2 regions of the Arthrobacter zhangbolii genome follow, and region 1 is predicted to be linked to the other one. Evidence: predicted binding sites of a transcription regulator. Region 1 holds the regulator's gene; the other holds the start of a gene.
The links. Region 1 encodes LexA, which represses DNA repair genes until DNA is damaged. Its sites were predicted from a motif close to TCGAACANNTGTTCGA; they were not measured.

Region 1 (14,984 bases):
AGTCAAGGTCAAGGTCATTGACCGTACCGCCCTGATCCTGGACATCTTTGCCCAGCACGCCAAGTCGCGTGAGGGCAAGGCGCAGGTGGAACTGGCACAGCTGGAATACCTGCTTCCCCGCCTGCGCGGCTGGGGCGAGTCCATGTCCCGCCAGGCCGGCGGCCAAGTGGGCAGCGCAAGCGCCGGCATGGGCTCGCGCGGACCCGGTGAAACCAAGATCGAACTGGACCGGCGGAAGATCCGCACCCGCATGGCCAAGCTCCGCCGCGAAATCGCCGGCATGAAGCCGGCCCGGGAAACCAAGCGGGCCAACCGGCAGCGCAACGCCGTCCCCTCCGTGGCCATTGCCGGCTACACCAACGCAGGCAAGTCCTCCCTGCTCAACCGGCTGACCGACGCCGGGGTCCTGGTGGAGAACGCCCTGTTCGCCACCCTGGACCCCACCATCCGCAAGGCCCAGACCGAAGACGGTATCGGCTACACACTGGCGGACACCGTCGGTTTTGTCCGGTCCCTTCCCACCCAGCTGGTAGAGGCTTTCCGCTCCACCTTGGAGGAAGTGGCAGACGCCGATCTGATCCTGCACGTGGTGGACGCATCGCACCCGGACCCTGAAGGACAGATAGCCGCGGTCCGCACGGTGCTGGCCGAGGTGGATGCCCGCAAGGTGCCGGAGATCATCGTCCTGAACAAGGCCGACGCCGCCGATCCGTACGTGCTGGAACGGCTGCGCCAGCGCGAGAGCCGCCACGTGGTGGTTTCCGCACGCACCGGGGAAGGGATCCCGGAGCTGCTGCAGGCTATTTCCGAAGGAATTCCCCGCCCCGGAGTGGACCTGGAACTGCTGGTGCCCTACGAGCGCGGCGACGTCGTCTCCCGTCTGCACCAGCAGGATGCGGAGATTCTTTCCATGGAGCACGGGGAAACGGGGACCCGGCTGCACGTTATGGTTCGTGAGGGCCTGGCTGCCGAACTGGAGCCGTTTGTCGCCCATGCGTAAAAAGGGCGACACTCAGGGGCCGGAACAGGTCCTGGATCTGCTGGACACCGCAGTCTCGGCCATGGGCGGCCAAAACCGCCCGGGCCAGCATGAGATGGCCCGTCAGGTGGCTGAGGCCATCGAGACGGGCGATCACCTGCTGGTCCAGGCCGGAACCGGCACCGGCAAATCCCTCGCCTACCTCATTCCGCTGATTGCGCACGCGCTTGAAAGCGATAAGCCGGCGCTGGTTTCCACCGCCACGCTGGCCCTGCAGTCCCAGATTGTGGGACGGGACCTCCCGCGACTGCTGAAGACCCTCGAGCCCAAGCTGCCCCGTGAGGTGGACGTAGCGCTGCTCAAGGGCCGCAGCAACTATGTCTGCGTTCATAAGACCGGCGGCGGTTTCCCGGACGAGGACGACGACGCCGGCACGCTCTTTATGCTCGGTGAGGACCAGGCCGTGCCGCACCCTGCGCCTGCTTCCGGACCGACGTCGGCCCTGGGCCGCGATGTTGTCCGGTTGCGGGAGTGGGCCCAGGAAACAGAGACCGGGGACCGGGACGAGCTGCTTCCCGGTGTCAGCGACCGCGCCTGGCGGCAGGTTTCAGTGACTTCCATGGAATGCCTGGGCGCGCAGAAATGCCCGGTGGCTGAAGAGTGCTTTAGCGAACGGGCGCGGGCCAAGGCGGCAGTAGCTGATCTGGTGATCACCAACCACGCCATGCTTGCCATTGCCGCCTTCGAAGGCCTGGCCGTGCTGCCCGACTACGACGTAGTGGTCATTGACGAAGCGCACGAACTCCAGGACCGCGTCACGGGAGCCGTCACCGGACAGCTCTCCGGCACCATCATCTCCGCAGCGGTAGCGGCCGCCCGCAAACACACCTCCGCGAGCCTTGAGCCTCTTGCTGCGGCCGGGCGTGCCTTCGACCAGGTCTTTGCGCCGGTACCCTCGGGCCTGCTGGCCGCCGGCCTGTCCGAGGACCAGGAAATGGTGCTCGGCCATGTCCGAGAATCCACCCGGACGGCGCTGTCGGATTCCAAACCCGAAGGCCCGGATGCAGTGGACGGCGGGCGGCAGATGGCCCGCTCACGGCTGCTGGCTGTGCAGGAAATGTGCGAACGCATCCTCGATGCCGGCAATTCCGGCGAGGTCGTCTGGGCATCGCGGACGAGCACTTTTGCGCCCGGCGCCGGCTACACCGCGCCCGAAGAGGATTCGCCGCCCGTCATCAACGTGGCCCCGTTGTCCGTGGCAGGCCGGCTGCGGGAGGGACTCTTCGACGGGCATACCGTGGTCCTGACCTCGGCGACCCTTGCCATCGGCGCCGAGTTCGGCCCCGTGGCCGGCGCGCTGGGACTCCTGGGTGCCGGTGCCCCGAAATGGACGGGCACCGACGTCGGCAGCCCTTTCGACTACCCCCGCCAGGGTGTGCTGTACGTGGCGAAGGACCTGCCCAAACCGGGACGTGGAACCTCGCCGGAACAGCTCGACGAGATTGAGGCCCTGATCAAGGCCTCCGGAGGCGGTGCGCTGGGACTGTTCTCCTCCCGCCGGGCGGCCGAGGAAGCCGCCGAGGCGCTGCGTTCCCGCGTGGATTTCCCCATCCTGTGCCAGGGTGAATCCACCATGTCCGCCCTGGTCAAACAGTTTGCGGAGGATGACGAGACCTGTCTGTTCGGCACCATGTCCCTCTGGCAGGGTGTTGACGTTCCGGGAGCCTCCTGCCGGCTGGTGATTATGGACCGGATCCCGTTCCCGCGCCCGGATGATCCGCTGATGACCGCCCGCACCCGTGCCGTGGCCAAGGCGGGCGGCAACGGCTTTATGAGCGTTTCCGCCACCCACGCCGCCGTGCGGCTGGCACAGGGCGCCGGCCGGCTGATCCGGGCTTCCGGCGACAAAGGCGTGGTTGCGGTGCTTGATTCCCGCCTGGCCACCGCCCGGTACGGCAGCTTCCTGCGGGCAGCCCTGCCGCCCTTCTGGGCCACGACCGACCGGGCCGTGGTCCTGCAGGCACTGCAGCGGCTCGCCGGGCAGCCAGCGGACGCGGGAAGATGACCCGGCTGGACCAGTCGATATGCGCGCGGATAAACACGTGCCGTTAAACAGCAGTGCCCCGGCCGGTAGCCGGGGCACTGCTGTTTAGTCCCTGTGGGTATTTCGGTCTGGAGCCTAGAGGGAACGCATAACCGATACGACTTTGCCCATGATGGTCGCTTCGTCGCCCAGAATCGGTTCGTAGCGCGTGTTCTGCGGCAGCAGCCAGGTGTGCCCGTTGCGCTGGCGGAACGTCTTGACCGTGGCCTCGTCCTCCAGCAGGGCCGCGACGATGTCACCGTTCTCGGCGGTGGGCTGGCGCCGCACCACCACCCAGTCGCCGTCGCAAATGGCCGCATCGACCATGGAGTCACCGGCAACCCGGAGCATAAACAGGTCACCGTGACCCACGAGTTGGCGGGGCAGGGGAACCACTTCTTCAACCTGCTGGTCGGCAAGGATGGGCCCGCCTGCGGCGATCCGTCCCACCAGGGGCACCATGGCCGTGTCGATTGCCGTGGTGAGGTCTGCCACCGCGCCGCCTGAGCCGGCCACGCCGGTAGCGGACCCGTCCTGCGCGGAGCTTTGACGTGTGACGGCATTGCCGGAACCGGAGGTGCCTGCGGACTCGGCGCCGGGGGCCTCGCCGTTACGGGAGGAACCGGCATCGCGCAGCAGCAGCGGAACCAGGATCTCCATGGCCCGGGGGCGCTTGGGGTCGCGGCGGATGTAACCGAGTTTCTCCAGCTGGCTCAGCTGGTGGGTGACGCTGGAAAGGCTCGCCAGACCGACAATGTCGCCTATCTCGCGCATGGACGGCGGGTAGCCGTTGGTGCTAACCGAACGCTGGATGGTTTCCAGGATCTTGGTCTGGCGCGCAGTCAGGCCCTTGGAGCGGCCTGCCGGCGCGGCAGGGGGAGGGGTGCTGCCATTGGAAACAGTCCTGCGGGCCACGTCGGCTTCCCTTCACGGACGGCCCGCGGTTGCGGGCCGGTTGGTTCTGGCGGTTCTGGCGGTTTGAATCTGGCGGTCTGGTTCTGTCCGGGCGGTGCTGCAGCCCGGTCTTTGTCCGGTCCCGGCCGTTTTGTCAGAGGCGGATGGTTAGTTGGTTCCAGCCGCTTCCGATGGGTTCAACGCTAGGGGAGCGCAGCACGTTTATCAAACATATATTCGAGCGAGTCTCGACATTGTTCGTAGATAAGTGCTAGAAATGTTCGAGTACAACTTAGAACATACATTCGAGTCCGGGCTGCCGACACCTCGCTGGCTCCACCAGATGTTCGAATGCAGTTTCGAGCCGCAGTGTTTCCTCCCGTGCTTATTGCGGGCGGACGGCGGCAGCTCTGCGCTTCGGACCGGAAAGGTATTGACATGTCAGTACACGTACTTCCCGCTGTTCCTTCTGCAGCCGCACCCGCTTTATCCCAGGCACCTCTGCGCCTCACCCGCCGGGGCCGGCTTCTCCTGGTTGGAGCACCGCTGATGCTGACCTCGGCCGCCCTGCTGGTCTTCATTGGATTCTTCACCGCACCCGCCATGGCCTCGGGCAACTCCCCGGAGCAGACCCGCACTATCCAGGTGAGCGTTTCGAACGGGGAATCCCTGTGGTCTCTCGCCACGGAATTCGCCCCTGACCGGGATCCCCGCACCGTAGTTGCCGACATCGTGGAACTGAACAACCTGGATGATGCCACTGTGCCGGCCGGCCGCCAGCTCTACATCCCGGTGACGCGCTGACCTTCGGGAACCGGGCTCCTGCGTGCTGCATGCGGGAGCCGTCCCCTGCCTCAGGCTCGCGGACTGGTCTTTATCCGGGGACCGGTCTCCGCCTAGGGAGCGTTCTTCATGGAGGGACTTAGAAGTGCAGGCAGGCGGCCCGGATTCCGGAACTGTCCCCGCAGCGCCTTAAGCTGTACTGGTGAGTGAACAGCTGGAAAACCTGAACCGACTTCCCCTGCGCGATGACCTCAGAGGCCTGACGCCCTATGGGGCCCCGCAGCTGGATGTGCCGATCCTGCTGAACGTCAACGAAAACACCCATGGACTGCCCGAGCACGTGCGCCGGGCCATCGTTGCCGAAGTGGAGTCCGCCGTCGGCGGGCTGAACCGCTACCCGGACCGGGAATTCACCCAGTTGAGGGAAAAACTGGCACGGTACCTCGGCCACGGGCTGGTGCCGGAGAACATCTGGGCAGGCAACGGTTCCAATGAGGTTCTCCAGCAGATCCTGCAGGCTTTCGGCGGTCCCGGCCGGACGGCCATGAGCTTCCCGCCCACCTACTCCATGTACCCGTTGCTTGCCAGCGGTACCGGCACCGCCTACGTCACCGGCACCCGGGAAGCGGATTTCTCCCTGACCCCGGAATCGGCCGCCGCGCAGATTCGTGCCCAGGCACCGAACATCATCATTTTGTGCACGCCGAATAATCCCACGGGAACGGCCCTTGGCCTGGACGTCATCGAAGCTGCCTACGAAGCGGGCGAAGCGTCCAACGCCATCGTGGTGGTTGATGAGGCCTACGCGGAGTTCTCCCACGCCGATACCCCCAGCGCCCTGCAGCTGCTGCCGGGACGGGAACGCCTGATCATTTCCCGCACCATGTCCAAGGCCTTTGCCCTGGCCGGGGCTCGGATCGGATACCTGGCTGCAGCACCCCAGATTGCGGATGCCCTGCGCCTGGTCCGGCTGCCCTACCACCTCTCGGCCATCACCCAGGCCACGGCCAACGCCGCGCTGACCCATGCCGATGCCCTCCTTTCCAATGTGGAGGACATTAAGGGCCAGCGTGACCGGATCGTGCGGGAGCTGACGGACCTCGGACTGGACCCCGCACCCTCGGACGCAAACTTCGTGCTCTTCGGCGGCATGGAGAACCCCCGCGCTGTCTGGGAAGGCCTACTGGAAGCCGGCGTCCTGGTTCGGGACATCGGCATTGAGGGCCATCTCCGCGTCACGGCCGGTACGGAAGCTGAAACGGATACCTTCCTTACCGTGCTGCGGTCCCTGCTTCCGGCCTGAACGGCCCGCCGTCCGCGGCGGCCACGATTCCGGGACCCGGCCGCACCGGGACTAAACTGAGAACCTGCCGGAGCTTTGTCCATTGCTCCGACCCCGACCTTCCTGAAGGAACCCCATGACTGTGGAGACCGCTACCGGACGCACTGCCCGCCTTGAGCGGACCACGAGTGAATCGTCCGTCCTCGTTGAACTGGACCTGGACGGCACCGGCCGCGCAGACATCAGCACCTCCGTGCCGTTCTACGACCACATGCTGAACGCGCTGGCCAAGCACTCCCTGATGGACCTCACCGTCCGGGCCACCGGCGACACGCACATCGATGTCCACCACACGGTCGAGGACATTGCCATCAGCATCGGCGAGGCACTCAAGACCGCCCTGGGCACCAAGGCAGGCATCCGCCGGTTCGGCGAGGCTACTGTTCCGCTGGACGAGGCGCTGGCCCACGCCGTCGTCGATATCTCCGGACGCCCCTACCTGGTGCATTCCGGCGAACCGGCCGGACAGGAATACCACCTGATCGGCGGGCACTTCACCGGCTCGCTTACCCGGCACGTGTTTGAAGCCATCACCCTGCACGCCCAGATCTGCCTGCACATGCGGGTGCTGGGCGGGCGGGACCCGCACCACATTGTCGAAGCGCAGTTCAAGGCCTTCGCCCGCGCCCTTCGCGCCGCCGTGGAATCGGATCCGCGGGTAGAGGGAATTCCGTCCACGAAGGGCGCCCTGTGAGTGCCCGCAACGTCACGGTCCTGGACTACGGCTCCGGAAACATCCGCTCAGCCGTCCGCGCCCTTGAGCATGCCGGTGCGAACGTTACCCTCAGCGCCAGGCCCGACGACGTCCTGAACGCGGAAGGGCTCGTGGTCCCCGGCGTCGGTGCCTTCGCGGCCGTGATGCAGGGACTCAAAGACGTGGATGCCCTCCGCATGATCGGCCGCCGGGTTGCCGGCGGGCGCCCGGTGCTGGGTATCTGCGTGGGCCTGCAGGTCCTCTTCGAGGAGGGCGTGGAACACGGCGTCCGCACCAAGGGCATGGGCGAATGGCCCGGAGTGGTGGAGCGGCTTGCTGCCGACGTCGTGCCCCACATGGGCTGGAACACCGTGACACCGCCGGAAGGTTCAGCGCTGTTCGAGGGCCTCGAGGACGAACGGTTCTACTTCGTGCACAGCTACGGCGTGCAGAAGTGGGACTTCGACGTCACCCAGCCTGCCATGCGCCCGCCCCAGGTCACCTGGGCGGACCACGGCGGACCCTTTATTGCCGCCGTTGAGAACGGCGCCCTGTCAGCCACCCAGTTCCACCCGGAAAAGTCCGGCGAAGCCGGCGCTGCGCTGCTGAACAACTGGCTGAAGACACTGGGCTAGCGGCTATGTGGAGCATTGTTCTTATGGGCCTGGCCGGTCTGCTGATTGGCGGTGCGGTGTCCTTCCGCAGCCAGGGCATGTCCAAAATTATTGTTATCAGTTTCTGGGTTTTGGCCGGAATGGCCCTGCTGGGTGCCTACCTGCTGACCCTTAACCTCTCCTGACCCCACCACCGAAAGCACAAGAGATGCCCTTCAGCGAAACCCCCGTCCTTGAACTCCTGCCCGCCGTTGATGTGGCTGACGGCCAGGCCGTGCGCCTTGTGCAGGGCGAAGCCGGCAGCGAGACCAGCTACGGCGATCCGCTGGATGCCGCCCTTGCCTGGCAGAATGACGGCGCGGACTGGGTCCATCTGGTGGATCTGGACGCCGCCTTCGGCCGCGGCTCCAACCTGGACCTGCTCAGCCGCGTGGTGAAATCCCTGGACATCAAGGTGGAACTGTCCGGCGGCATCCGCGACGACGAGTCACTGGACAAGGCCCTGGAACTCGGTGCGGCACGCGTCAACCTCGGCACCGCTGCACTGGAGAACCCCGAGTGGACCGCCAGCGCCATTGCCCGCTACGGCCAGGCCATCGCCGTCGGCCTCGATGTCCGCGGCACCACGCTGGCGGCACGCGGCTGGACCAAGGAAGGCGGCGACCTCTGGGAGGTGCTGGCCCGCCTGGAGGAAGCCGGCTGCCCGCGCTACGTGGTCACGGACGTGACGAAGGACGGCACGTTGCGCGGACCGAACATCGAGCTGCTGCGCGAGGTGCTGAAGCGTACCGACCGCCCCGTGGTGGCTTCCGGCGGCATCTCGAGCCTGGATGACCTGGCAGCCCTGCGCGAGCTGGTTCCCCTGGGCCTGGAAGGAACCATTGTGGGCAAGGCGCTCTACGCCGGTGCCTTCACCCTGCCGCAGGCCTTTGACGTCGCCGGGCACCCGGACCGCTGAGAATGGCTGCTCGCGAACTGCCCGGACATATCGCTGCGGCACTGGCCGGTGCCGGCGGCCCCACTGATTCGGCGGGGCAGCCGTGGGCAGGCCGGGACCTGGCCGGTGAGGGAAATCCGCTCCACAATTTCGACAGCGATGACGGACGGGCCAATCCCGGTTACGTGGACGCCGTCGCCAAGCTGATCGCCGGCACCGGCAGTGAAGCGGAGGTGGTGGCCTCCCTCGCCACCGCCCGCGTGTTTGTCCCGATTGTGGCCGTGCTCGGCGAGGAAACCGAATCCGAGCACGGACTCACGGCCGATAAACAGGCGGACATGGCGCTGGTCACCCTGACCGCGCCGGACGGGCGCAAGGCACTGCCGGTATTCACGTCGGTTGAGGCACTGGAACGCTGGCACTCCGAAGCCCGGCCGGTGGCCGTGTATACGCCGCGGGCAGCGCTCTCCGCTGTTTCGGAGGATGCCCAGCTGCTGGTGGTCGACCCGGGAGCGGATTTCACTTTTGTGGTCCGCCGCCCGGCCATGTGGGCGCTCGGCCAGCAGCGCGACTGGGTGCCGTGTTACACCGACCCCGCCCTGGTGGAGATGGCCGAAGCGGCCGCCGGGCCGGACCCGCAGATCCTGGCGGTAACGCTGCAGCAGGGGCAGGGCACCGCCTCCAGGACCGCCGACGGAACACCGGTGGGCGGGGGAGGGGCCGGCCCGGAGCTTAGAATGATTCTCCAGCTTGCGCCCGGACTTGGTCCGCAGGACATCCAGGCCATTGTGGCCGCCCTGCAACAGCGTTTGACTGCCAACCCCGAGTTTGTTGAGCGCGTGGATTCCCTGGACATCAAAATCACCCGCTGACCCGTCAGGCGTAACCCGCCGGAAGAGAACTGCCGTGAATTTTGGTCTGTACCGCGAAATGCTGCGGATCGCACCGATCCGCCGCCTGCTGATAGTCGGAATGATCGCCCGGTTTCCGCATTCCGCGGCGGGCGTCCTGCTCACCCTGCATGTAGTGAACACCATGGACCGGGGCTATGCGGCCGCAGGTGCCGTGGCAGCCGTGGTCACCATCGGCATCGCCGTGGGCGCTCCCTGGCGGGGACGGCGGGTGGACACCATTGGGCTCCGGAAGGCCCTGATCCCGTCGGTCATCGCCGAGGCAGTGATCTGGAGTACGGCCCCGCACGTGAGCTTTGAGTGGCTGCTGGTCCTTGCACTGGTGGGCGGAGTGTTCACCCTCCCGGTCTTCAGTGTGGTCCGCCAGTCCCTCGGTGTGCTGGCCACCGGCGAACAGCGGCGTACCGCCTTTGCGCTCGACTCCATCGCCACCGAGCTCATCTTTATGATGGGCCCCGCGCTGGGGGCCGTGATTGCCACGCAGATATCCTCCGTGATCGGGCTGACCGCGGTGGGACTTTCCGCGGCCGTGGCCGGGCTCCTGCTGATCTGGTTCAACCCGCCCACGCGTTCCCCGGAACCTGAGAAGGCTGTGACCGCAGTTGACGAGCAGGAGGCTGCGGCGGCCACCGCTGTGGCGGTGGCGCCGGCAAATATCCAGGAAGCGCCGATGGAGCTTACCGGTGCGGGCCTGCCCGACGGCCCGCAGAATATGTTCGAGCGGCTGCGTCACGGAGTGGCCGGGAACTTCACCTGGTTCAGCCCGGCAGTGGCCGTGGTGTTTGCCGTTGCCATAGGTGCAGGGCTTTTGCTCTCCAGTACCGACGTCGGGATTGTGGCCTCGGTGGAAGCCGGCGGAAATCCCTCCGAGGTCGGCATCGTTTTCGTGGCCTGGTGTGCCGCCTCAGCCATTGGCGGGATTGTCTACGGCGCCATGAAGCGCCGCTTCTCGCCGATGTCCCTGCTGCTGACCATGGCGGTGCTGACCATGCCGATGGCCTTCGCCACGGACACCCTGAGCCTGGCCCTGCTATCCATTCCCGCAGGCCTGCTCTGCGCCCCGGTACTTTCTGCAGCCTCGGAGCGGGTGGCGGATCTGGTGGCCGAGAACCGGCGCGGTGAAGCCATGGGCTGGTACGGCTCCTCCATGACGGCCGGTACCGCACTGGGTGCGCCCGTGGCGGGCCTGGCCATTGACGTGATCGGGCCCTGGTCCGGTTTCCTGCTGGCCGGCGGCGCTGCAGCGGTGCTGGTGCTGGCAACGCTGTCCGCCCGCCGGCTGTTCCTGCGTTCCGCACCCGTCCGCTAGGCCTGCCATGCCGGCCCGGGCATAAAAACGCCCGAAGAGCTTCACCAGGTGAGGCTCTTCGGGCGCGCTAAGGGGTGCGGAGCGGGTTAGCTGACGGGGCCGGTGAATTTCTCGCCCGGGCCCTTGCCCGGCGCGTCCTGGATTACCGACGCTTCGCGGAAGGCAAGCTGCAGGGAACGCAGGCCGTCACGCAACGGTCCTGCGTGCTGGCTGCCGATTTCCGGCGCGGCAGCCGTGACAAAGCCGGCCAGGGCGGTGATCAGTTTCCGTGCCTCGTCCAGGTCCTTGAGGGCCTCGGCGTCGTCGCCTTCGGCCAGGCCGCACTTGACGGCTGCTGCGCTCATCAGGTGGACCGCCGCCGTCGTAATGACCTCGACGGCCGGAACCTCGGCGATGTCGCGCATCTGGTCGGCGACTTCCTGCTGTGCAGCTGCAGCGGTTTCGGACTCTTCGGTTGTTCCGGGGAAGGAGTGGCGGGTTGCTTCCCCTGCCGGATTGCTCTGTGGGGTACTCATACTGGTAAGCTTGTCACAGACCGACTGGTTGTCGTTACTTTCAATGCCCTCTACGGGCGGGATGAAAATCACACTTTCTCCTGAAGGCGGCGTAACCGGTATGCAAGCGGAGTCCCCTCCCACCCGCGTCAGCCTGACTGCCCGTAAAGGCCGCAGAGTTGCCGGGTTCAGGTCGGCCCCGACGGGCCAGCAGCAGGAAAGTCCACGGACTTCCCGAAGCGGCTGAACCGTTCCGGGAGCTAACTGCCTCGAACCGGCTTCGAGACAGTTACCGCCGACCCTCCTACGGGCCTCCGATTGCGCTTGCAATTGGGGGCCTTCTTCAGTTGCAGGCGGTAGCCGTTTTGAACAACACAGGAGCTGCAACATTAGCGAGCCAAGAATCAATGATCGGATCCGCGTCCCCGAGGTGCGGCTGGTAGGTCCGGCAGGTGAGCAGGTAGGCGTGGTCCGCATTGAGGACGCACTCCGCCTTGCAGCCGAGTCCGACCTGGATCTTGTTGAGGTAGCACCGCAGGCAAAGCCCCCGGTGTGCAAACTAATGGACTTCGGCAAGTACAAGTACGAAGCCGCCGTCAAGGCACGCGAAGCCCGGAAGAACCAGACGAACACCGTTCTGAAGGAAATCCGGTTCCGCCTGAAGATTGACACCCACGACTACGAAACCAAGCGTGGCCACGCCATGCGGTTCCTGGGCGCAGGTGACAAGGTCAAGGCCATGATCCAGTTCCGCGGCCGTGAGCAGCAGCGCCCCGAAATGGGCATGAAGCTGCTGAACAAGTTCGCCGAGGACGTCGCCGAGGTGGGTGTGGTTGAGTCCACGCCGCGCATCGACGGCCGCAACATGGTCATGGTCATCGGCCCGCTGAAGAACAAGGCCGAAGCCAAGGCGGAAGCACGCCGCGCCACGCAGCGTGCAGATGCCAAGGCTGCCAACGAGGCTGCCAGGAACGGTGAAGCACCTGCACGGGTGGACACTTCGGCGGACAAGGCTCCGATGACTCAGAGCCTTGCCGACCTCCTGCCGGACGGTCTTCGTCTGGGCTCCTCCGCTGCCGAGGCCGATAAGGCCCGTGCAGAGCAGGAGCAGGCAGAGAAGGAGCAGGCCGCCAAGCGCGCCAAGGCAGCTGCTGCTGAAAAGGCCGCCACCGAGGCCCGCCGCGTTGCCGCTGCCAGCAAGCCGGCCCCCGCGCCGGCCGCTGAAGTCGCTCCCGCCAAGCCGGCGGAGGCTGCCAAGCCTGCTGCTGCTCCGAAGCCCGCAGCGGTCCCGAAGCCTTCCGCGGCAAAGCCTGCAGCACCGCCCAAGCCGGCTGCCCGGCCCAAGCCTGCTGCGGCCCCCAAGCCTGCCGGCAAGTCGTCCCCGCGGGGAACGTCCGGCTCGAACAAGCCCGGAACTGCAGAGTAGTTTTCCTGCACGCTGTCCTGGCAACAGTAATAAAGCCCTGACACCTGCCCAGGTGTCGAAAGCCCCGCGGGCCTGCCCGCGGAAACCTAAAGGAGATCGGTAGACATGCCGAAGATGAAGACCCACAGTGGCGCCAAGAAGCGCTTCAAGCTGACCGGTACCGGCAAGCTCAAGCGCCAGCAGGCCAACCGCCGCCACTACCTGGAGCACAAGCCCTCCACGCTGACCCGCCGCCTGGCCAACGACAAGCTCGTTGCACCGGCTGACGCCAAGGTCATCAAGAAGATGCTGGGCATCTAACTAATCCCCGACAGCCGTCCCGTTCGGGTCGGTTTCACCCCATCAAAACTTTCCCCGCTCCTGGGCCGTCCAGGCGCAGTGACTTACCAAGTCGGGGAGATTTACCAAAAGGAGTACGCACGTGGCACGTGTGAAGCGGGCGCTTAACGCCCACAAGAAGCGTCGGGTTATTCTCGAGCGCGCCAAGGGTTACCGCGGACAGCGTTCGCGCCTGGTCCGTAAGGCCAAAGAGCAGCTGCTGCACTCATTTGTGTACAGCTACGGCGACCGCCGCAAGCGTAAGGGCGACTTCCGCCGCCTGTGGATCCAGCGCATCAACGCTGCTTCCCGCGCCAACGGCCTGACCTACAACCGCCTGATCCAGGGCCTGAAGCTCGCCGAGATCCAGGTTGACCGCCGTATGCTGGCCGAACTGGCCGTCAACGACGCCGCTGCCTTCGCTGCGCTGGTCCAGATTGCCAAGGACGCTCTGCCGTCCGACACCTCGGCTCCGGCCGCCGCCCAGGCTGCTCCGGCTGCCAAGGCTGCTCCCGCCGCCAAGCCGGCCGCTGCCGTAGCTTCCGCCAAGGGTGGCTTCAAGGCTTCCGAGGGCGACGCCCCCGAAGGCTTCGTTATCAAGGGCAACCTGGGTTCGGGCAAGTACCACGTCCCGGGTTCCACCTGGTACGAGCAGACCGTTGCTGAATACTGGTTCGATTCCGTGGAAGCAGCCAAGGCTGCAGGCCTGGAGCCGGCTGGCGGCGAATCCCGCCAGAAGTTCCAGGGCTAAGGGAATCGGTCTCTAAAAGACGATGAACCAGGAAGGGCGCCCGCAGGCACCGCTTATGTCCAACCCCCGAGCTGATCGGGTCCGAGATGTGGCGAAGCTTGCCGGGCGCTCTTCGCGCTTAAAAACCGGCCGCTTCCTGGCTGAAGGGCCGCAGGCGGTCCGGGAAGCGCTGTCCGCGCACCGGGCGGCTGCCGCTGTCGGCGGCCCCGCCGTCGTGCACGAAGTGTATGCAACGCAGGCGTGCCTTGACCGCCTGCCGGAGCTGGCCGATCTGGCCCGCGGGACCGTGCTGCGCCTGGCCACCGACGAAGTCCTGGCCGCGATGGCCGACACCGTGACGCCGCAGGGCATTGTCGCTGTCTGCGCCATCTCCACCGCCACCCTTGCCGACGTGCTGGCATCCGGCGCGAAGCTGGTAGCAGTGCTGTGCGAGGTCCGCGACCCCGGCAACGCCGGCACCGTCCTGCGCGCTGCGGACTCCGCCGGCGCCGATGCGGTAGTGCTCACCGCATCCAGCGTGGACATTTTTAATCCCAAGGCGGTGCGCTCCACCGCCGGATCCCTCTTCCATCTGCCGGTCATTACCGGTGCAGACTTTTCCGAAACCGTCGCCGCCCTCAAAGACGCAGGCGCGACGGTCCTGGCCGCCGATGGCTACGGGAACGTCAACCTGGACCGGCTCCAGGACCTCAGCGCGGTACGGCGCGCGGGCGGCAGTATCCCGGCCGGCGCGGACGACGGGGCGCTGCCGCGGCTTGAAGCCTCGACCGCATGGCTGTTCGGCAACGAAGCGCAGGGCCTCTCTGACGCAGAACTGGCCGCCGCCGATTACCGGGTGGCCGTGCCGCTCTACGGCAGTGCGGAGAGCCTGAACGTCGGTACCGCCGCCACCGTGTGCCTCTATGCCTCGGCGCGTGCCCAGCACAACTGAGGCGCCTGACCTGCCCTAGTGCTGCAGCGCCTTTTCCGCAGCACCTGGGGCGGGATCACCCGCCATACGACGCCGGTCCAGGGCCCCGCTGAGCAGGGCGACTCCCAGCCCCAGCAGGGCGAGCACGGCACCCACGATGGCCGGTGAACGGAAGCCCCAGCCCCACGCGATTACCAGTCCGCCGGCCATGGCGCCCAGGGCATTGGCCATGTTCAATGCCGCGTGGTTGAGCGACGACGCCAGCGACGCCGCGCCGGGGGAGACATCGAGCAGCCGCGTCTGAAGCGCGGGTGTCAGGGCCGAACCGATCGCACCCACCAGGAACACCAGGATGATCGCTCCGGCCTTGTACTGGACGCCCCAGGCGTAGACGGCCAGGATCAGTACGGTGCCGGCCAGGACGGCGTAGATGCTGCCCATCACCGAGCGGTCCGCGATCCGTCCGCCGACAATATTTCCCACTACCTGTCCCACGCCGTAGAGTCCCACGATCAGCGGCAGCACTCCCATGGAGAAGC
Region 2 (14,984 bases), 770 kb from region 1:
CGGTGCGGCCGTCCGCGACCATTTCGGCCTGCAGCAGTTCGATGGTGCGGCCGGGGCGCAGGAGCGAGGTCTTCACCTCGAACGTGCTGCGCGGAATCAAACCCAGGATGTCATAGCTGATGCGGGCCATCCGCAGGTCCGGCCGCGGCTGGAACTGCTCCAGGCAGTGCGCCAGCAGACCCGAAATGGGCGCCATGTGCTGCTCCTGCGGGTTCCAGGCACCCTGGGTGTGGATGGTTGCTTCATAGACGCCGTTGCCCAGTGAGCGGTAATACGATTCAGCCACGTGCTTTGCTTCTCCCTGCCGTTCGGAATGGGCTTTCAGGCTACCCCAGCACAGTGACCGGTCTGGCCTGGGGTTGCGGTGCGGGTCACAATGGCCCGATGGAATACACCCATCTCGGCCGCTCCGGCCTGTCCGTTTCCCGCTTCTGCCTGGGCACCATGAACTTCGGCCCCAAAACCGACGAGGCGGACGCGCACGCCATCATGGATTCCGCCCGGGACACCGGCATCAATTTTTTCGACACCGCCAACGTTTACGGCTGGGAGCGCAAGGGCTGGACGGAGGAGATTGTCGGCCGCTGGTTCGCCAAGGGCGGCGGCCGCCGCGAGGACACCGTTATTGCCACCAAGCTCTACGGCTCCATGAGTGAGCGCCCCAATGACACGTTCCTGTCCGCCCTGAACATCCGCCGCGCCCTGGACGCCAGCCTGAAGCGTCTGCAGACGGACTACATAGACCTCTACCAGTTCCATCACATCGACCGAAACACTCCCTGGGACGAGATCTGGCAGGCCATGGAAGTGGCCGTGACCCAGGGCAAGATCATCTACAACGGCAGCAGCAATTTCGCCGGCTGGCACATTGCCCGGGCACAGGAGAACGCCGGGCGGCGGAACTTTGCCGGCCTGGTCAGTGAACAAAGCATCTACAACCTGATCAACCGGACCGTGGAGCTGGAAGTTATTCCCGCCGCCCGCCAGTACGGGCTGGGCCTGCTGGCCTGGTCACCGCTGCAGGGGGGGCTGCTGGGCGGGATCCTGCAGAAGGAGGCCGACGCCGGCGGGCGCCGGGCCGAGGGCAGGGTACGTGACCTGCTGGAGAAGCACCGGGGGCAGATCCGGCAGTACGAGGATCTGGCCGCCGAACTGGAGATCCCTCCGGGGGTCCTGGCCCTGGCCTGGCTGCTGCATCAGCCTGCGGTCACGGCTCCGCTGGTGGGACCGCGTACCCAGGAACAGCTGGATGAGGCGCTCCTGGCCCTGGACGTGACCCTGGACCAAAAGACCCTGGACCGGCTGGACGAAATCTTCCCCGGCCACCGCACAGCACCGGAGGACTACGCCTGGTAGCCGGCCGGCTCAGGCGCTCGCAGGCACGCGCTCACCCTCAGGCGCTCGCAGGCTCAATCAGTTCCGGGCCGTTGTTCCGCACGGAGTTGACCTGACTGGAGACCACCCGCGGGGTCAGGACGGGTTCGGGCACGGCGTCGAGCAGCTGCGCAACGTCGCTGCCCCCGGTCAGCTTCGGGTCGAGCCAGTCCGCGTAGAGGTCCGGCGCGATGATCAGCGGCGTCCGGTCGTGGATGTGGCCCAGGGCGTCGGTGGCCTGCGTGGTGATGATGGTGACGCTCAGCAGCCACTTGTGCTCGTGGTCTTCGGGCAGTGCCGGGTCGGGCCAGAACTCGTAGAGACCGGCAAAGGCCAGCGGATCCTGTTTCTCCGAGTACAGGTACGTGGGGATCTTCCCGTCGGCGGTTTTCTCCCACTCGTAGTAGCCGTCCGCGGGCACCAGGGCCCGGCGCTTAACGGCGGCTTTGCGGAAGGCGGGTTTCTCCAGGATGGTTTCCCGCCGGGCGTTAATCATCCGTGCTCCGATTTTGGGATCCTTGGCCCAGACCGGCACCAGGCCCCATTTCGCCGTCGCCAGCCGGCGGACCGGCTCCTCCTGCCGGAACCGTTCAGTGACAATCCGCACGTCATCCGTGGGCGCCACATTCCAGGACGGCAGCACATCCGGGCCCACCGACTGTTCGACGGCGAACGCTGACACGAGGTCCGACGTCGCCCTGGCCATGACATAGCGTCCGCACATGGCACCCATTGTGCACCATGGTCCGCCCCGGCCAGGAGCGGCAGCCCTCCCCCGCACGGCAGGAACGGTTACTTTCTTTCGAACATATGTTCTATTTTTAAAGCATGAACCAAAACGCTGCCGAGCGGCTCGCTTCCCGCTTGGTCCGGCGGGCAGAGCCCATCGGCCTGACGCCGGAGGAGCTGGACTTCGAGCACAATCCGGTCACCACGTCGGTGCCCGGTGTGCCGGTGTGGGCCTGGATCAGGTTTCCCGGAGCGGCCGAACGGGTAAAGGGTGAGGCCTGCAGCTGGTCCTCCCGGGCAGTGCAGGTGCTGTGGGAGGACGCCGGGCTGCGGCGGGCCACCTGGGTGTGGGCCTCTGCCGTGACCCGGCGGGAAAACAACAGCCGCAAACAGGCGCTGGGCGACAGGACGGCCCGGGACCGGATGCAGGGCTGAAGGACGCAGGGCTGAAGAACGCAGTGCTGAACGACCCAGCGGTGAAGGACGCAAACCGCTAAGGTGCCGCCGGGCAATTGATTTCATGCAAACCCGGCCAGACTGGATCACCGTTGCTGTGAAGGAGGAGCGAACCGCCGTCGGAGTGCCACTTGAGCTCATAATTTCGACTGCTAACCGGCTCGTACCCGTCATCGGCTGTCCAGGAACTGACCTTCCAGCCGATGCCGGCGGCGTTGACGACGTAGACCGTACCGCTGCCGGCAAACAGGAACGAGACTTCGCGCACTGCCACACGGCAACCATCGCTGTTGGCCGGTGAGAGGACGTGATACTTGGCGCTGGAAACATCATCCAGTGCGCCCAGCCCGCTGAAGAGGACCGAGACAACCGCCGGCAGAGTCACGAACCAAGGCCACCGGTTGCGCCGGTTCCGGCCCCTGAAGGTAATTGATGATCGCCGTCTGGACGAATCCACTTTCAGCAACACCATGGCGGTCAGGAAGAGAACACCGCCGACGGCCCACCCGGGCACCGCCTGCTGACCAAGGACGAACAGAAATCCGGCCCAGCCCATAACACTGCACAGTGGGGCGAGCACGAGCAAAATAACTGAAGCCCGGAAGAGCCTGGACGAAGGCTCCGCCCCAACCCCGACTGGTCCCGCGGCCCCGGCTGTTGCGGAAGCCCCGTCTAGTCCTGAAGCCCCGGCTCCACGGGCATCACCTGGTCCCACAATCCTCCTTCATCAGCGGTGGCAGATTCCCGACCCCGGACACGTATGCCGGGCGCCGTCCCTCAGTATTGGCTGAAATCGGCCGTCGCCGGGTCCGCACCCAGCCGGCTGCCCTCGTCCAGGCCGTCCAGGACGTCCAGGTCCTCCTGCGCCAGGTCCAGCTGTGCGGCGGCCAGGTTTTCCCGCATCCGCGCTGAATCCGCCGACTTGGGAATGACGATCCTGCCCAACCCCAGATGCCAGGCCAGCACCACCTGGGCCGGTGTGGCAGCGTATTTATCCGCGAGCGCGGCAACTTCGGGCGCGTCGAGGCCGGTGCCCTGCCCCAGCGGCGAGTACGCCTGCACCGCTATCCCCCGCGCCGCTGTCTCGGCGGCGAGCGCTGCCTGGCGGAAACCGGGATGAAGTTCAATCTGGTTCACGGCCGGCAGTATCCGGCTCTGCTCGGCCAGGGCGTCAAGATGCTCCACCAGGAAATTGGAGACGCCGATGGCCCGCATGAACCCGTCCTGATAGAGGCCCTCAAGTTCCTTCCAGGCCTGGACGAAGCGGCCCTGCGACGGGACCGGCCAGTGGATCAGGTAGAGGTCCACGACGTCGAGGTTCAGAGTATGCCGGCTCTCCAGGAACGCCGACCGGGCCCGGCCCTGGTCCCCGTTGCGCAGTTTGGTGGTCACAAAGATCTCCGAGCGCGGAATGCCCGACGCCGCGATGGCCGCCCCCACTCCGGCTTCATTGCCGTAGGCTGCCGCGGTATCGATGTGCCGGTATCCGGCGGCGAGCGCGTCCTCGACCACTTCCTGCGTCCGCTCCGGCGGAACCTGGAAGACACCGAACCCAAGCTGCGGAATGGGCACTGAATTGCCCAGTGTCAGATCCGGGACAGGGATGCCTGGGCTGTCGGTCATTGCGTCGCCCTTCCTGGGAGTCCGCCCCGGCCTGTGGCTTAGGCTGGGTGCAGTTGGGTGCCGGGAACCTCCACCTAAGCCCGGCTTCCCGACCCCGTCAAGGAGCGGGCCGGAGGAACTTCGGTCATGGAACTCTCGAGTAAGGCATCGCGTGGCATTGAATCTGCTCTTCATCGGCGGGACCGGCGTGATCAGTTCCGCCGCCGTCGCCCGCGCTCGCAGCCTGGGGCACCGCGTGGCCGTACTGAACCGGGGCGTCTCCGGGGCGCGCCCGGCACCGGCCGGCGTCGAGCATCTCAGCGCCGATGTGCGGGATCCCGCCGCCGTCCGCGCCGCCGTGGGGAACCGGGAGTTCGACGCCGTGGCGGACTTCGTTTCCTACACTGCCGACCATGTGGCCGCTGCCGTGGAGCTGTACCGCGGGCGTACCGGGCAGTACGTCTACATCAGTTCCGCCTCGGCGTACCAGAAGCCGCCGTCGCAGTTGCCTGTCCGGGAGTCCACCCCGCTGCGTAATCCGTTCTGGCAGTACTCCCGGGACAAGATCGCCGGTGAGGATGTCCTGGTGGAGGCTTACCGTGCGGAGGGGTTCCCGGGAACCATCGTGCGCCCTTCACATACCTATGACGCGACCAAGGTGCCGCTGATCGGCGGCTGGACCGATATCCACCGGATGCGGGCGGGGCTGCCGGTTCTGGTGCACGGTGACGGCACGTCCCTGTGGACGCTGACGCACAGCCGGGACTTTGCCACGGGGTTCGTCGGACTGTTGGGCCGGCCGGCCGCCGTCGGGGAGAGCTTCACCATCACCTCCGACGAGTTCCTGCCGTGGGATGCCGTCTACCGCACCCTGGCCTCAGCGGCGGGGGTGCCGGAACCGCAGCTGGTGCACGTGGCGTCCGAGACCATCGCGGCCCATGATCCGGGGCGCGGCCCGGGACTGCTGGGAGACAAAAGCCATTCCTCCGTCTTCGACAACACCAAGATCAAGGCCCTGGTTCCCCAGTACTGTGCGGCCATTCCCTTTGCTGCCGGCGCCCGCGAAATCCTGGGCTGGTATGACGCCCATCCGCAGGCGCAGGTTCCGGACGCGGGCTGGATGGATGTCAGCGACCGCCTGGCTGCGTGGGCCGGCGCCGGCGCGGCCGACGGCAAGCGGCGAAAGAAGTCGCCGGCACCCGGTGTTTGACTGTTAGAGTGCCTGCAAGAGGCCAAATGAAAGGCAACAGCATGTCGGATAAAAACCCGTTTGCGGGACTGGGTGACGGAGCACGTTCCAATTCCGGTCCCGACGGCGACCAGTACGCCTACCCGCAGTCCAACGAACCGCGGCCGGCACCGCGGCCTCCGGAGTCCCCGGCCCCGCAGCAGGCACCGTATCAGCAGTACCCGAACCAGCAGCAGGGCCAGTATCCGGCCCAGCAGTACCCGGGCCAGCAGCAGGGCCATGCCTACCCCGGCCAGCACCAGACGCCGCCGCAGTACCCCGGCTATCCCGGCGGCCAGCCCCCGCAGGCCTACCCGAACCAGGTCCAGAACTACCCCGGCCCCGGGCAGCACCACCCGCAGCCCGGATACGGCCAGAACCAGTTCGGTCCCGCCCCGTACGGGCAGGGACCCTATGCACAGGGTTACCCGTCCCAGAAGTCCCGGGTGGTTGCCGGTCTGCTGGGCGTATTCCTCGGCGCCTTCGGGGTGCACCGCTTTTACCTGGGCAACTCCGGCATCGGCGCAGCCCAGGTGGTGGCGACCGTGTTCACCGGCGGCTTTGCCGGCGTCTGGGGATTTGTGGAAGGCATCATGATCCTCTGCAACGCCCAGCCCTTCCGCACGGATGCACGCGGCATCCCGCTCAAGGGATAACGCGACGCAGGACTGTCCCGTCCGACGACGGCGGGACAGTCAGCCCTGCATGTTACGGCGGTAGCGGTGCTCCAGCAGCAGGCGGGCTCCGTTGACCACCAGCGTTTCGACCGGCACCCCCTGTTCCTCGGCCAGTTCCTCCAGTTCCCGTCCCAGCTTCGGCGGGATCTGTACCTCAATGATCATGGCTTAAATCGTATAGCCGCCGCTGGCCCCTTCCTGACGGAACGTCCGTCAGCTGCGTCACCCGGCAGTGTGCTCCGGCCGGATATGCCTGCCAGTCAGCGGCACGGATACCCGAAGACGGACCCGCCCGGCTGCCGGACCGCCACCGCTGCCCCCGCCCCGACGTCGGCGGTGCTAGTCTGGACATTCGAACGTTTGTTCTAGTGCAGCCCGGCGGGAAGGCGGATACATGGCGGTGTTTTCAGCAGACCGTTCCCGCAGGACAACACCGCCGGCGGAGTCCGACGCCGCAACGGCAGCCGGCTTCCCCAGCCCCGCCCGCGACTATTTCGACGGCCGGATAGACCTCAACCGGCACCTCATTCGCGACCCCACTTCCACCTACGTGGTGCGGGTGGACGGCGATTCAATGGCGGGCACCGGTATCTGCAGCGGCGATGAACTGATCGTGGACCGTTCACTCACTCCGCGGGACGGCGCCGTCGTGGTTGCCGTGGTGAACGGCGAGCTGGCGGTACGCCGGCTGCTGCTGGACGGCGGCCGGATCCTGCTGCGGGCGGACAGCCCGGGGTATGCGGACATCGAGGTGGCGGAACCGTCCGAACTCTCGGTATGGGGCGTTGTGACGCGCTGCCTGCACCATGTCTGACGCGCCCGGGACGGCCGCTTCCGGCGAACGGATTGCCCTGGTGGACGTGAACAGTTTCTACGTCTCCTGCGAGCGCGCCTTCGACCCGAAGCTTGCCGGTGTGCCCGTGGTGGTGCTCTCCAACAATGACGGCTGCGTGGTGGCCCGCTCGGATGAAGCCAAGGCCCTGGGCATCAAGACCGGGACCCCCTGGTTCCAGCTCGCCGAATCCGCCCCGCAGGTGGGCCTGATCCAGCGCTCCAGCAATTACGAGCTCTATGGCGACCTGAGCTCGCGGGTGATGGAACTGCTGGGCCGTTATGCCCTCTGGCAGGAGGTCTACTCCATTGACGAGTCCTTCCTTGGACTGGCCGGCACCCCAGCCGAACTGGACGCCCAGGGTGCGACCATCCGCGCCGCCGTCGCCCGGCACACCGGCCTGCCCGTCTGCGTGGGCATCGGCAGCACCAAAACCCTGGCCAAGTTCGCCAACCGGATCGCCAAACAGAACCGGCACCTGCAGGGCGTGTGCAACCTGGACACCATGGACCCCGTCGTCGTGGACACCATCATGTCCCGGGTACCGGTGACCGGCCTGTGGGGTGTGGGCTCCCGGCTGGGGGTCAGGCTCGCGGCACTGGGAATCGAGTCCGTGGCGGACCTGCGGGCGGCAGACCCGGCAATGATCCGGCGCAAATTCTCGGTGATCCTGCAGCGCACGGTGCTCGAACTCAACGGGACCTCCTGCATCCCGCTCGACGACGAACGCGCGGACCGCAAGCAGCTCATCTTCTCCCGCAGCTTTTCCACGCCCGTGACCACCCTGGCGGATATGCGCCAGGTAATGAGTATCTACGCGCAGCAGGCCGCAGCGCGGCTGGAGCGGGAAGGCCAGCAGGCCTCCGTTCTGACCGCCTATGCGGGAACCTCGCACTTCAGCACCTCCGCTGCGTCCTTCCCGTCCGCCACCGTCCGGCTGGCCGCCCCGACGTCGGACCCGGTCCTGCTCAGCCGGGCCGCGGTCAACGCTCTGGACGCCCAGGTGGTCGAAGGCGTGCCGTACACCAAGGCCGGGGTGATGCTCAGCGGGTTGGAGGCCGCCGGAGCGCAGCCGCTCTTCGAGGAATTCGTCTCCGCCCAGGAACGCCGGAACCTGGGCGAGCTGCTGGGCCGGGTCACGGACAAATACGGGGCGGCGAGCATCGGCCTGGGCATCGCCGGGATGGCAACCGCCAAACCCGAGTGGACCATGTCCCGCAAATACTCCTCCCCGCGCTACACCACCGAGTGGAGCGAGCTGCCGGTAGTGAAGGCGAACTGAGCGGATACCTGCACCCTCCCGCCCGCATAGGTAGTTCCTGACTGAGTGCCGCTGACAGCCCATGGCCCGGCGGGGTAGCCTGCCGACTCAGGAGCAGGGCGGACTCCATCCGCCCGCCGGCTCCTGTCTCGCAGCCGTCCCGGGGGTTCACATGGAAGTATTCTGGCCCGGCGCCGTCATCGGCCCGGTAGTTATGCTGCTCTGCTTCATCGGCTTCAGGAAACGCGAGGCGCTGGCCCGGGGTTTCTTTGCGGGGCAGGAAGCCCTCCACGGAACGCAGCGGGCCAACCGCATCATGGGCGAACCCGCGGCACGGCCGGGCAGGCTCACGGCTCCCCTGCTGGGCGGCATGGCGCTGGGCGCAGTGTTCTTTGTCCTCTCGGTCACCGGAGTCCTGGCGAGGGACAGTCCGGCGGCCCCGGCCCCTCCCCCGGGCTTTTTCCTTCTCGCGGCTGCGGGCATCGGCTTTGGCGCGTCCGCCATGGTGTATGTGCTGACCCGGAAAGGACGCAAACCCGTCAGGGCGCTGCTGTGGGGACTGGTCCTCGCCGGGATGGCCTGCATCCTCCTCGCCGGGGTGCTGTTCCTGCGCCAATGATGCTGCCGGCCGCTTGATATCCCGGGACGGCTGATATCCGGGTACGGCCGGTTCCATGCGAGGCTGTAACCATGGATCTGGTGGTATCGCCTGCGCTCACAATCCCGGCAGCGGAGCTCACCTGGCGCTTCTCCCGCTCCTCGGGTCCGGGCGGCCAGCACGTGAACACCTCCGACAGCCGGGTTGAGCTGTTGTGGAATGTTGCCGGGTCGGCGGTGCTTACGGAGGAACAGCGCGGGATGCTGCTCGGGCGCCTGCAGAACCGGCTGGTTGCCGGCGTACTCACCGTGACGGCGTCGGAACAGCGCTCGCAGCTGCGCAACCGCGAGACCGCCCTGGCCAGGCTCGCAGCCCTGGTCGCAGACGGGCTCGCCCCCGCACCGCCGAAGCGGCGCAGGACCAAACCCACCCGGGGCTCGAACTACCGGCGGTTGGATGCCAAGAAACAGCGCTCAGCGACCAAGCAGCAACGGCGGCGTCCCCCACGGGATTAGCATCATCGCCAGGCCAGGTCCGCGCTGCCATAGCGCGGCGGAAGCCAGGGATACTCAAGCTGGTGACCGTTGATCTGCAGCGGCGGCGGTACGTAGGTCAGCGACCCATAGTCTGCAAACCCGCTGCGCAGCACCGGACCGGGCAGCGCCGCAGGCTCTGTCCCCGGCGGCGGACCGGGCAGCGCCAGCAGTTCCTGCGCCGTCCGGGCCAGCGAGAGGTGCGCTGAACCCGCGGCCCCCTGCCGGCGGGCCGCCACCAGGGCGAGCGCGGCAGCGGACATTCCCAGTCCGGTCGCGTAGTCCAGGGCCTGCACCGGGAGCGCGCCGGGCCGCCAGCCGCCGTCGTCCCCGGCACCGCCGTACAGGTACGAGATACCGGTGGCAGCCTGCACGATACTGTCAAAACCCCGCCGCCCGGCCCACGGTCCCCGGTCGCCCCAGGCGTCCAGGGACACCACGGCCAGCTGCGGGTACTCCGCCCGCAGCGAGCCGGCATCCAGGCCCAGCCGGGCCATCGATCCGCCGCGGTAGGCGGTCAGGACGACGTCGGCCTGCGCCAGCAGGGCACGCAGCCGGCGGCAGGCCTCCGCACCGCCGAGGTCCGCAACGGCGCTGCGCTTGGCGAATCCGGTGTCCACGTACTGGTCCTCCAGTTCCGGAATGGCCGGCGGATCCACGCGCAGCACATCGGCGCCGAGTGCGCCCAGAAGGCGGCTCCCCGAAGGGCCGGCGATGACCCGGGTCAGGTCCAGCACGCGCAGCCCGTCCAGGGGCCCGGCGTTTCCGGGGCGGGGCAGAGCAGGATCCACTGCGTCGAGCTCCAGCCGCAGCCAGGGTTCGGCCTGCAGGACACGCCCCTGCTCCGAGTCCGCCCATGCCTGCGGTGTCCGCACCTCGGCTGCCAGCCCGCCGTGCGCTGTTACCACCGCTTCCACCTCCGCCGAGGTACGGCCCCGGACCGCGGCGTCCACCTCCCCGGGGCGCTCCGCCCCGAGTGCCGTGAACAGGGCCCGTTCATGGTGTGGATAGTTCGCATGCAGCCGCACCCAGCCGTCGGCGGTGGGCCGGAATCCGGAGAGCGGAGCGAACCCCTGGACGGGCCTGTTGTTGATCCGCAGGTGCGCGTAGGAAGCGAAGGCGGCAGCAGCGCCGTCGGACGTAAAACTGATCCGCGTCCCGCCACCAGTTGACGACGCGTAGGCGGCGACGGCGGCGGCCAGCATCTGCAGGGAACCCAGCGCGAGCCCTTCAACGTCCAGCCGGCCCGCCCACCACCAGCGCCGCCCGGACCAGGACACGGCTTCCCGGGCCTGCTCCGGCAGCAGGCGGGCCAGGCTGTGCAGCAGCGGCGGTACTCTCCCGGGCAGGGTCATAAAAGGATTATGCACCCGGCACAGCTTCCGGAAACCACCGGGTTTAGGCTTGGCACATCGGGGCGGTTCCCGACCCTCTAAAAGGCATTCCCGGACAAAGGAGCATCATGGCAGCGGATGTACTGGTAATCATTGGCGTGGGCGGCATGGGACTGGCCGTGCTGCGCCGGTCCGGGGCCGGCCGGAAGGTCCTCCTGGCCGATTTCAACGAGGACCTGCTCGAAGTGGTGCATGCCGCAGCGCTCGGCGAGGGGTTCGACGTCGTCTCCGCCCAGGTGGATGTCTCCTCCCGCGACTCGGTGGCGTCCCTTGCCGCCACTGCGCGCGAGCTGGGCACCGTGACGGGCGTGGTGCACACGGCCGGGCTCTCCCCCGTCCAGGCCCCGGTGGAGGCCATCTGGAAGGTGGACCTGTTCGGTGTGGCCGTGGTGCTGGAGGAATTCGAGAAAGTGATCGCTCCGGGAGGTTCCGGCGTCGTGATTTCGAGTATGGCCGGATACCTGGGCGGCGGCGGGCTTTCCGCAGAGGATCTGGCCAGCCTCGCGGCCAAGACCGCCGATGATCTCCTGCAGCTTCCGCTGGTTGCCGGCATCGATAACCCGGGATATGCCTACAGCGTGGCCAAGCGGGCCAACCAGGTCCGGGTCCAGGCCGCCAGCCCGCGCTGGGGTGCCCGCGGGGCACGGGTGAACAGCATCAGCCCCGGGGTCATTGCCACCCCGATGGGCCAGCAGGAACTTGCCGGAGAATCCGGCGCGCAGATGCGCGCCATGATCGAGGGGTCCGGCACCAAGCGGGTAGGCACCCCGGCAGACATCGCCAATGCGGCTGCCTTCCTGCTCAGCCGCGACTCCAGCTTCATCACCGGCACCGACCTGCTGGTTGACGGCGGCGTTGTGGCCGCCGTCGAAACCGGCGGGCGCAGCAGGCTGGCCGGCTAGGTGTACTGAGGCGGCCAGGAAGGCGGCTCCATGACTGAGCAGCAGGGACCGGATGCGGAGCACACCCCGTATCTGGTCCTGCTGCGCGGCATCAACGTTGGCGGCCGCAACAAGGTGCCCATGAAGGCCCTGAAGGGACACCTCGAGGACCTGGGCTACCGGGACGTTTCCACGTACATTGCCAGCGGCAACGTCCTGCTCTCCTCGGATCAGGACGCTGCCACGGTGGGGCGGGGCATCGAGGCAGCGCTGACCCGGCACTTCGACCTTGACGATGAACTGATCAGGGTCCTTGTCCTGACCCGGGATCAGCTGCAGGCGGTGGTGGACCGGAAGCCGGAGAACTTCGGCGAACGTCCGGACCTGTACCACTCCGATGCGGTCTTCCTCATGGATATCGACGCCGGAACCGCCATGGGTGCCTTCCGCCCGCGGGAGGGCGTGGACACGGTCTGGCCGGGCGACGGCGTGATCTACTCCCAGCGGCTCAGCGCCGAGCGTACGAAGAGCCGGCTGAGCGCGATTGTTGCGTCCCCGCTGTACAAGTCCATGACCATCCGCAGCTGGAACACCACCATGAAGCTCAGGGACCTGTTCTAACCGCTCAGTGCTAGGGTCCATGCATGGATCCGATGCCGACCGAGAATACTTTTGACCACAGGCGCAGCTGGGACGGCGAACACGTCGGGTACATCCATGTCACCGAGGACGGAAGGTTCGTGCCTTTCGACCTCCTGCACCGCATGCGTACCGGCCCCGGGGATCTGGATGCTGCCGAAACCCTGCTCGATGATCTGGGGCTGCAGATGTTCACCGAGGACTGGTGGCTGGACGTCGACGGCGGACAACGGCTCCCCGTGCTGATCCAGGAAGTCCACCGGGACCGGATCACGGTGGCGCCCACAGCGGAAGGCGCCATTGCGAAGGCAGTCGATATGACTGCCGCCACGGTCCTCCTGCTCCCAACCGACCGGCTGCATCAGGCCGGGCGCTAGGACCGTTTTTACGGGATCACGTTGCCGGAGATCCGGGCGCGAAGCTGCTCATTTTCCGCATCCCACTGTCGAAGCCCCGCGATAATCTTCTGCAGGAAGTCGTCCACTTCGTCCTGGTCATAACCCTCCCGGAATTTTGTGGGCGAGAACTTCTGGTTAATGACCTGATCTGCGCTCATGCCCGGGTTCGCGGTGAACACCGGCTGGCTGAGCGGATTGATGATGTGCCGTTGAAGCAGCTCATTTTCTTCCTGGAGCCGGCGCAGTTCCCCGACAATCGTGTCCAGGAACCTGTCCACTTCATCCTGGTCATATCCTTCCCTGAATTTGGTCGGCTGGAACCGCTGCGCCACCACGTCCTCGGCCGTCATTGCCGAGTTGCCCTGCGCCGCTTTTTGCCCTCCCGGCTGCTTATCCGCCGCTGTCTTGGACTTTTTGACCAGTGAAAACACGAAGTAAATCAGCAGGGCAATTCCCAGAGCCCACCAAAGGATTACGGAGCCGCCGTCGTCGCTGCTTTCCTGGGCCATTGCCGCAATATTCGCCAGGAACATGATGTGCTGCCTCTCCTCGGTCTGCCAAAACAATTCGCCCTGAATACTACCGGCAATACCGGATTCCTTTCAGCAATCCCACAGGTTTTATTTTAGCTATTCCGTGCCGCCGTTAGTGACGAACCTGCCGCCCATCGCGTCAGCAAGTTCGGAGACTTCGTTGCTGCCCGGAACTGTACCGTCGCGGCCCGGAAGGACCAGCACATGCCAATTGTTCCCTTCGGCAAAATAGCCGGGCCCGTTCTCCGCACCCTCGATCAGTTCCGTGGCCTCCATCCGGTCCGCCTCGTTGTCGTAGCGGATGATCTCGACCGTTTCAGTGCACATACGGTACTGGGGCAAATAGCCGTCAATCTCCACGGTCACAGGCTCGGCCGTGGTGGCTGGATCGCAGTCCAGGGTCGCGGCAACGGCGTCGTAGGCTTCATCAACGGAGGCGAAGGAGGACAGGGCCGGTTCCGTGGAGGAAGCAGCGGTGCAGGCAGCCAACAGGAACGCCGCAGGCAGCAGCACCAGCGCAGAAGCAGTCCTTTTCATTCCATGTCCCCCGTCCGCGGCAATTTCGCATATCCTCGCACGCTTCGGCGCGTATGCCCACCACCTTCTGCCCGCCGGCGAGGCCTGCCGGGACGGCCGGCGCACCGGAAGAAACGGATAGCGTAGAGACATGAGCTACGCGTACGACGTCGAGATCCTGCACTTGCTCGTCTCGGGCGGACACGCCTACTTCGGCCGCGCCAAGGACGGTCCCGCCGATGTTGAGACCGCCGACGCAGATCGGGCAGAGGTAGTGGCGGGCAAGGGCATTGTGGGTGACCGGTTCTTCGGCAAGGCAGCCCACATGGACGCCGCCGTGACCCTGTTTGCCGTCGAGTCCCTGGAAGCCATCGCGGCCGATCTTGGTGCCGGCCCCTTCGATCCGCTGCTGACCCGCCGCAACGTGGTTCTTCGCGGCGCCGAACTGGTGCCGCTCATCGGACAGGACTTCACCCTGCGGACCCCCGGCGGCAGCGTGGACTTCCACGGCGGCCGGCACGCGCACCCCTGTGCGTGGATGGATACCGTCCTGGCTCCCGGCGCACACAAGGCGATGCGGGGCCGGGGCGGGCTGCGCTGCCGGCCCGTGAGCAGCGGCCTGCTGCAGCGGGGACCTGCGGTGCTGATCAGCCCGGTCCCGCTAGACCCTGCCCGGGCGGGAGACCCCTCGCTGCTGCGCCCCGGCCGGCTGCCCTAGGTGCCCTCCTGGTTTGTGGACGGGGCCCGCAAGTGATTGAATCCCCCGGCTTCGAGCACGGCGGCAAGACGCTGACGGGTGCGTGCAACGTCCCCCATCACAGCCTGACCATAGCTGGGTTAAAGCAACGCGCCGCAGCAGGCCTCGAAGGCCCGCCGCGGCAGTGCTTATGAGATTCCGCATTACTTAGCCATATCCCGAGATAGATGGTCAGCCTCCAGTGTCGTTGGCCAACCGTTCTGCCGGGAGTCCATCTGGGCTGCCGCCGACCAGCCTCCTGATTACGAGGAGGTAATCGCTGATCGGACGCGAAGCCCCCGCAACGAGTGCGCCGGCAATAAGGGCGCTGCACAGGTCCAGCAGAGGAAAGACAGGCGAACGCGTTAGGATGGCGCCCACGCCGAAAAATTACACAATGGGGGAAGCATGATTTCGGAAAGCCAATTCTCGACACTTATGACAGAGGACGTCTTCGGCAAAATCGAAGCTCCCGACTGGCTTGTCTCAGAACCGGGCGGCCCTTTCAGCCAGCACGCGAGCTGGGCCGTCTGGAGCAAGCGCACAGATGTAGGCCCCGTAAAGGCATCCCAGGACATGACGGTGGTGGAATCCTAC

Region 2: a site for LexA is predicted at 6,419-6,434, ahead of MUK71_RS09730 (LexA family protein). Genes of this name have one in related genera too.

Annotation. Positions count from the first base shown of each region.
Region 1 covers NZ_CP094984.1:1,320,349-1,335,332, forward strand. Annotated here, with positions in the region: gene hflX (GTPase HflX) at 1-1,000, shown strand, start outside; gene MUK71_RS06135 (ATP-dependent DNA helicase) at 993-3,044, shown strand; gene lexA (transcriptional repressor LexA) at 3,159-3,908, opposite strand; gene MUK71_RS06145 (LysM peptidoglycan-binding domain-containing protein) at 4,395-4,760, shown strand; gene MUK71_RS06150 (histidinol-phosphate transaminase) at 4,942-6,042, shown strand; gene hisB (imidazoleglycerol-phosphate dehydratase HisB) at 6,158-6,775, shown strand; gene hisH (imidazole glycerol phosphate synthase subunit HisH) at 6,772-7,410, shown strand; gene MUK71_RS06165 (hypothetical protein) at 7,416-7,574, shown strand; gene priA (bifunctional 1-(5-phosphoribosyl)-5-((5-phosphoribosylamino)methylideneamino)imidazole-4-carboxamide isomerase/phosphoribosylanthranilate isomerase PriA) at 7,598-8,347, shown strand; gene MUK71_RS06175 (SseB family protein) at 8,350-9,198, shown strand; gene MUK71_RS06180 (MFS transporter) at 9,233-10,546, shown strand; gene MUK71_RS06185 (DUF1844 domain-containing protein) at 10,633-11,061, opposite strand; gene infC (translation initiation factor IF-3) at 11,471-12,466, shown strand; gene rpmI (50S ribosomal protein L35) at 12,572-12,766, shown strand; gene rplT (50S ribosomal protein L20, sunset domain variant) at 12,888-13,535, shown strand; gene MUK71_RS06205 (TrmH family RNA methyltransferase) at 13,558-14,466, shown strand; gene MUK71_RS06210 (MFS transporter) at 14,482-14,984, opposite strand, start outside.
Region 2 covers NZ_CP094984.1:2,091,412-2,106,395, forward strand. Annotated here, with positions in the region: gene MUK71_RS09685 (thioesterase family protein) at 1-286, opposite strand, end outside; gene MUK71_RS09690 (aldo/keto reductase) at 385-1,356, shown strand; gene MUK71_RS09695 (SOS response-associated peptidase) at 1,394-2,098, opposite strand; gene MUK71_RS09700 (hypothetical protein) at 2,203-2,538, shown strand; gene MUK71_RS09705 (hypothetical protein) at 2,597-2,944, opposite strand; gene MUK71_RS09710 (aldo/keto reductase) at 3,337-4,182, opposite strand; gene MUK71_RS09715 (NAD-dependent epimerase/dehydratase family protein) at 4,334-5,371, shown strand; gene MUK71_RS09720 (TM2 domain-containing protein) at 5,413-6,045, shown strand; gene MUK71_RS09725 (hypothetical protein) at 6,085-6,231, opposite strand; gene MUK71_RS09730 (LexA family protein) at 6,461-6,880, shown strand; gene MUK71_RS09735 (Y-family DNA polymerase) at 6,873-8,180, shown strand; gene MUK71_RS09740 (CPP1-like family protein) at 8,332-8,778, shown strand; gene arfB (alternative ribosome rescue aminoacyl-tRNA hydrolase ArfB) at 8,850-9,272, shown strand; gene MUK71_RS09750 (CoA transferase) at 9,275-10,645, opposite strand; gene MUK71_RS09755 (SDR family oxidoreductase) at 10,753-11,586, shown strand; gene MUK71_RS09760 (DUF1697 domain-containing protein) at 11,617-12,186, shown strand; gene MUK71_RS09765 (serine/threonine protein phosphatase) at 12,210-12,581, shown strand; gene MUK71_RS09770 (DivIVA domain-containing protein) at 12,590-12,760, opposite strand; partial or broken gene MUK71_RS09775 (DivIVA domain-containing protein) at 12,800-12,952, opposite strand; gene MUK71_RS09780 (hypothetical protein) at 13,232-13,672, opposite strand; gene MUK71_RS09785 (MOSC domain-containing protein) at 13,803-14,369, shown strand; gene MUK71_RS09790 (hypothetical protein) at 14,796-14,984, shown strand, end outside.